Regions from separate parts of the Microbacterium sp. NPDC076768 genome, predicted to be linked through region 1. Evidence: riboswitches for the same ligand, from Rfam matches in the RefSeq annotation. Region 1 holds a riboswitch; the other holds the start of a gene.
The links. A riboswitch is a leader RNA that binds a small molecule or an ion and turns the genes downstream of it on or off. The one in region 1 is predicted to bind thiamine pyrophosphate.
Positions count from the first base shown of each region.

Region 1 (3,401 bases):
CGCACCGTGCGGATGACGTGGGCGTCGGCCAGCATCCCAATCTTCACCGCGTCGACCACGATGTCATCCGACACTGCATCGAGTTGCGTGCGAAGAAACTCCGTCGGGGGAATGTGCACCGCGCGCACACCCTGCGTGTTCTGGGCAGTCAACGCGGTGACGACCGCCATGCCGTACCCTCCATTCGCCGCAATCGACTTGAGGTCGGCCTGGATACCGGCCCCGCCAGATGGATCGCTCCCCGCGATACTCAGCACCCGAGGCACGGCGCACTGGCGCCACCGACGCCGAAACTCCCGTGCTGTCTGTGCGGGGTCTTCCGAGGCGCAGAGCGCAGAGACCACAGCGAGTCCAGCGGCACCCGCCTCACGCAGGCTCTCGGTGTCGTCGATCCCGACCCCGCCGATCGCCACGCACGGGAGTGTGCTGCTGGCCGCGAAGGCTCTGAATCCGTCTACTCCGAGTGGCTCAGGATGATCTGCCTTCGTGGCGGTAGGACGAATAACCCCCACCCCGAGGTAGTCGACGGTGCCGGCGGGGAGTGCCTGCACCGCCGCAAGGTGCGCTGGCGTGTTCGCCGTGAGGCCGATCAGTGCTGTCGGCCCGAGCGCCGCGCGCGCCTGCAGCACCGATGCGTCGCCCTGCCCGAGGTGCACGCCGTCGATTCGTGCACCGCGTGCACGCGCGGCAATCGCGGCATCCAACCGGTCGTTGACAACCAGCAATGCGCGGCCGTCAATCACTCGCGAAAGCGCACACAGCAGCTCGACCGTTTCGGCGTCTGCTGCCTTCTTATCGCGCAGTTGCACGATGCGCACTCCGCCGTCTACGGCTTGGCGAACGGTCTCGATGACACCGCGGTCGCCGCAGAGCGTCGCATCTGTGACGAGATAGAGCGACAGATCAGCGTTCACAGTGCGCCGCCTTCCACACGCGCCGCGGCGATCACGTCTTGAGGGCTCACCGCGGCAAGGGCATCGAGCAGCGCGACGGCGAAGGTTCCTGGACCGGTGGGCGATGTGGCTGCTCGCTCGGCTGCGACCGTATAGACCAGGCTTGCGGAGGCGACAGCGGTAAACGGGTCATGCCCGGTTGTCGTCGCTGCGCCGAGGAAGGCGGCCATGACGGCCCCCAGTGCGCAGCCCCCACCTGTCACCCGGGTCAGCAGCTCGTGTCCATTCGAAATGCAGAGTACCCGTACGCCATCCGTAATGAAGTCAACGGGGCCAGACACAGCAACGACTCCCCCCGTGCGGTGCGCCAACTCGGCAGCAGCATCCACAGCGGCATCTGTCGTGTCGGTCGCATCGACCCCGCGGCCGCCGGCGCTGAGCCCAGCGAGCGCGAGAATCTCCGATGCGTTGCCCCTGATGGCGGTCGGACGCTGCTCGACCAGCTGGTGCGCGAGAGCGGTGCGCACAGGCAAGGCTCCGATGGCGACAGGGTCAAGCACCCACGGCGTACCAGCGGCGGTGGCACCATCCACCGCTTCCAGGCTCGCCGCCCGCTGCTCTGGAGTGGGTGTACCCAGATTGATCAGCAGACCGGAGGCGACGCCGGCGAACATCTCAGCCTCCCCCACGATGTCGACCATCGCTGGAGCGGCACCGAGTGCCAACAGCACGTTGGCGGTGAAGCCCGTCACGACCGCATTGGTGATGCAATGGGTCAGTGGTGGCGTCTCTCTCACCGCCTCAAGCAGGCTCCCGGCAGCGCCAGCAAGGTCGAGTGTGGAATCAGGACGCAGAAAATCGCTCATTGCGACATCCCTTCGCTAGTACGAACTAGATCAGGTTCGACGGGTTTACTCTCAGCCGCGGATGCGGCACCCCGTGTCACTGTTCGAAGTCTAGCGAGCGTCCACCAGAGCTCGTTCCTCCGCTCTGGTGAGTCCGGCACGGCGCACACGGTCCAGACCACGCGTCTGCTCATCGACAAGAACGCGCTGGATGGTTTCCGCAACAGGACGAAGGGATCCGCCGTTCGCATGGAATGCTGCGTTTGAGCGCGTCATGAAGCCTGTCATCTCTGCGGGGAGCCAGAGCGGGAGGGAACGCATTCCGGCCCAATACTTGACGTTCTGACCAAGGAGCCAGTCGTCTTCGGCGACGATCGTGGCGCCCGTGTGTCCGGCGGCGTCGCGGATTGACCCGAGCATCTCTGCGAGCGGAAGCCCATCTCCGATCGCGTTGACCGCGCCGCTCGCTGTTGCAATAACGATGAATGCGGCGAGGTCATCAACGTCGATTACCTGCGTACGCCTCTCCTCAAGCGGAGGCAGCAAGACGGGCTCTGCTCCTGCCCTCATGAACGCCGCTGCCCAGTAGCCGAATCGATCGCTGGGGTCACCGGGGCCGACGATAAGACCGGGGCGCACGATGAGAGCGCGCTCCCCCAGCTTCGCGACGGCGTCCTCAGCCGCAACCTTCTGCGCTGCGTAGTCATATGCGTCGCCAGCGCGGGCCGGATGATGCTGTGCCGATGTCTCGTCCGCCCCCACCGTCTGCTCGTCCGTGTACACCGAAACCGAGGACACGTATGTCCAGCGTGCGACCCGAGCTCCGAGAGCATCGACGGCACGCTCGACATGCGTTGCGTTTGAGGACACGTCAACGACGTGATCCCAATCGCGCTGCGCGAAGCCGTTACAGACCTCGGGAGCACCTCGGTCGCCACACACAAGCGTTGCCCCGTTCGGCGGGCGGTTTTTTCCGCGACCGAGGCACTTCCGCTCAGAGCAGATTAGTCGCGGAGGGCGGCTCCGAAACGTTCTGCCGCAATCTCTACCCCTGCAAGCTTTGCGGCCGTGGCCTCTGCCGCGGTGAGAGTGCGATCATCGGCGCGGAAACGCAGCGCAAACGTCAGGCTCTTCGAGCCTTCAGGTACGCCCTCACCACGGTAGTCGTCCACCAGACGCAGCGACTCAAGCAGTGCGCCAGCACCCTCCGTGAGCGCCTCCTTCACAGCCGAGGCAGGAACATCTGCCGAAAGGGTGAGCGAGACGTCCTGAGTGGCCGCGGGGAACGTCGACAGAGACGCGGCGACAACGCGGTCACCCGCGAGCGTCAAAATGCGATCGAGGTCGAGTTCCAGCACCGTCGCGCGACCAGGAAGATCAGCACCGTCTGCAACCTCTGGGTGCAATTCACCGACGTAACCGACCTCTTCACCGTTGACCAGCAACGCACCAGTGCGACCGGGGTGCAGCGCTACCCGCTGAGACTGCGTGACCTCGATATCGACGCCAGCGGCCACGGCAATCACGCGCACAGCATCCAACGCCTCGACCATGCCGATAGCTTCCGCCGGCCGACCGGGCTGCCGCGGCGCGACGTTGCCTGTCAGCAACGCCGCAATGAAGCGGTGTTGCGGTGGAATCGATGCGTTCAGCGCCGCAAGGG
Region 1 covers NZ_JBFBMU010000003.1:407,073-410,473, reverse strand. The annotation lists gene AB0O87_RS14165 (bifunctional hydroxymethylpyrimidine kinase/phosphomethylpyrimidine kinase) at 1-914, opposite strand, end outside; gene thiM (hydroxyethylthiazole kinase) at 911-1,759, opposite strand; TPP riboswitch at 1,750-1,843, opposite strand; gene AB0O87_RS14155 (NAD-dependent epimerase/dehydratase family protein) at 1,850-2,608, opposite strand; gene pheT (phenylalanine--tRNA ligase subunit beta) at 2,743-3,401, opposite strand, start outside.

Region 2 (3,401 bases), on a different contig from region 1:
TTCAACGATGCGGCGAAAAGGTTCACGGTGGTTTCGCCCACGGTCAGGTCTTTCGCGGCGAGGAGGTTCCAGCCCACCAGTGTGCCCGTCTTGATGCCAACGACGCCGGGGTCTGTGGTCAGCATTTCGTTGGTGTTCACCACAGTGCCAGCACCGGGAAGGTCGACGGAGACCGTGCCAACGATCTCGGCAAAAACAGGATTCTGCATCGCGCGCTCTCCGAGAGCGATCAGCGCCGCAGGGGTCGCCACGTTGCGCTCGTCAAAACCAGAGGGCGTCACCACCGTGATGTCGGACAGGCCACGTTCGCTCAGCCAGATATCGGCGGCGGCAGCGAACTCCCAGTCGGCTCCCCAGATCTCGGAAACGAGCCTGTCGATGTAGTTGTTGGCAGAGCCCATGAGGGTTCCCTGCAACAGTTGGTACTCAGTCAGCACGCCGTCTACTGGCACATCGAGGGCGGACTCGTTGTTTCGCCGATAGTCCCAGTACTCCACACTGTCGCCGTAGTCGAAGGTGAACTCCGGGCCCTGCTCGCCCAACGCGAGCGGCATCCGGTCCAGCACCATCAGGGCGCTGACGACTTTGGTAATGCTGGCGATACTGACCTGTTCGGTGGTCGACGCGGCGGTGCTCAGTCCAGCGATGCCAGCTGCGGCACTGCCTTCGGTCGGCCACGTGATGGTTGACGCAGCGGCCGGAACAGTTTCGAACTCGACGGACTGCACCGTTGGTGCCACCTCGTGCAGCGGCCAGAGCATTGTCGAGCCCGTATAGGCAACGAAGATTCCGACCAACGTCGCGAGCGGCACCAAAATGCCAGGACGAGTGATTGCTGGCCGCAGCGGTGCACCCTGCAACAGATTCCCCGCCTGCTCTCTTCTCGACTTCGCGTCTATTGACGCGGGAGGCGTGTGCTCGGCAATCGCCGCAGGATCGACCCAGGTCAGCGCCGTGGCAGGAGTCTTCTCATCAGCCCACTCTGCTTCGTCAGCGTCAGCGTCAGCGTCAGCACCTGCTGCATCTGCCTCTGCATCTGCCTCTGCATCTGCCTCTGCATCTGCCTCTGCCTCTGCCTCTGCATCGGCTTCTGCGGTTGCCTCTGTGTCGGTCTCTGTGTCGGTCTCTGTGTCGGCCTCAGCGTCGGCGTCGGGAGCCACGTCGGCGTCGGCGAGCGCGGTCGTGTCGTCGGCGGGGGGTGAAGCGGTCACTTGCTTACGGTACCTAATTCCCGGCGTGTTGCGCGCCCTGCCGTCCGTCGCGCCGGAGTGTCGCCAGCCGGTAAGCTCTTTCACACAACCACGGGAGTCCGGCGAGCCGGGCTGAGAGGGAGCGATTCGCGCTTCGACCGTCGAACCTGATCTGGGTAATGCCAGCGCAGGGAGGAGTTCAGATGAGTACGTCTACATCCACGTCTGCCCCCAGCACCGCGAAGGGCGCACAAACACCGCGCGTCTGGCGTTGGCGGGTCGTCGACATCGTCGTCGCGGCCGTTCTCGGTGTCGCGATCGGTCTGGTGTTCTGGGGCTGGAACACCATCGGCTACGCCTGGTTCGGTGCGGCAGATGCCCTGACCCCAGGCCTCGGCGGAATCGCTGTCGGAATCTGGCTACTCGGCGGTGTCGTCGGTGGCCTGGTGATTCGCAAGCCGGGTGCCGCGCTCGTCGTCGAACTTGTCGCGGCGATCGTATCGATGCTGATTGGCAATGTGTGGGGCGTCTCCACCGTGCTCTCCGGTCTGGTGCAGGGCTTGGGGGCTGAGCTCATCTTCGCCCTCTTCTTCTACCGTCGATTCGGTATCGCCGTGGCAGCGCTTGCGGGTGTCGGAGCGGCCGTCGCCGCCTGGGTATTCGAGCTTTTCTACGGCAGCTCGCCCAACATCTTGAAGTCGGTGGAGTTCAACACCATCTACTTGGTCAGTGTCGTTGTCTCCGGTGCGATTCTGGCTGGCGTGGTCGGCTGGTTGCTCGTGCGTGCGCTCGCCGTCACTGGTGCGCTGAACCGCTTCGCCGTCGGGCGAGAGCACGTACGCGAGGTCTGAAGATGAGTTTCGCCGCCCCGGCCCGCGTGCAGGCTGCGGGCTGGGGGTGGCGGTACGCCGGTCGTAAGAAACCCGCTGTCGCCGACGTCACGTTCACCATCGAGCCAGGCGAGCGGGTGCTGCTTCTCGGCGCTTCTGGCGCAGGCAAGTCGACGTTGCTGGCCGGGCTCGCTGGGGTGTTGGGCGATGACGACGAAGGCGAGCGCACTGGCTCGCTCTCGATCGACGGCGCAGCACCCGAGTCGCGTCACGGTCAGGTGGGATTGGTGCTGCAAGATCCGGACGCGGGCATCGTGCTGTCGAAGGTGGGCGATGATGTCGCCTTCGGGTGCGAGAACCTTGGTGTCGCGGCGGACGAAATCCCCGGTCGTGTGGCGGAGGCGCTCGACGCTGTCGGACTGAATGTTCCACTGCAACGCGCCACCAAAGCTCTCTCCGGCGGACAGAAGCAGCGTCTGGTCCTGGCTGGCGTGCTGGCGATGCGTCCGGGTCTGTTGTTGCTTGATGAGCCGACTGCGAACCTTGATCCCGATGGGGTGCGCGAGGTGCGCGCGAGTGTCGAGCAGGCTGTTGAGACAACAGGGGCGACGCTGATCGTCGTCGAGCACCGCACTCCGGTGTGGGTCGACCTCATGACGCGCGTGATCGTGCTCGCCGCCGACGGTGGTCTCCTCGCCGATGGTGCGCCAGAGCGAGTGTTCGCCGAACACGGAGATGCGCTCGCCGATGCAGGGGTGTGGGTGCCGCATCGTGGCGTCGAACTGCCTGTGCTGGAACGCGTGACTGCGCCAGCTGCGCTCACTGCTTCTCGTCTCTCGATTGCGAGAGAATCGGGCGTCGTCGTGCAATCGGGGCTGGAGCTGGAAGTGCCGCGCGCGAACGCGACCGTCATCACCGGGCCTAATGGTGCGGGCAAATCGACGCTCGCACTCACCCTCGCAGGGCTCATTCCTGAGCACGCGGGGGAGGTGCGTTCGGCAACGGAGCTTGCGGGACGCAAAGGCACCCGCCCGATCCGCTGGACCTCGCGAGAACTCCTCACCCGCATCGGCATGGTGTTTCAAGAACCGGAGCACCAGTTCCTCACCCAGACGCTCAGGGATGAGCTCGCCGTCGGCCCGCGTGCGCTCGGGTGGGATGCGGTGAAAACAGCGGGCGTTGTCGACGACCTGCTCGATCGCCTCGGCCTTGCTGCGCTCGCACTCGCGAACCCCTTCACGCTCTCCGGAGGGCAGAAACGGCGACTTTCGGTTGCCACGGTGCTCGCGGGTGCGCCGGAAGTGATCGTGCTCGACGAGCCAACTTTTGGTCAGGACCGCCGCGGATGGATCTCGCTCGTCGCGTTGCTGCAGGAAGAGAT
Region 2 covers NZ_JBFBMU010000001.1:313,027-316,427, reverse strand. The annotation lists gene AB0O87_RS01660 (D-alanyl-D-alanine carboxypeptidase) at 1-1,211, opposite strand, end outside; TPP riboswitch at 1,292-1,403, shown strand; gene AB0O87_RS01655 (ECF transporter S component) at 1,394-2,041, shown strand; gene AB0O87_RS01650 (ABC transporter ATP-binding protein) at 2,044-3,401, shown strand, end outside.
Region 2: another riboswitch for thiamine pyrophosphate. It lies ahead of AB0O87_RS01655 (ECF transporter S component); the one in region 1 lies ahead of thiM (hydroxyethylthiazole kinase).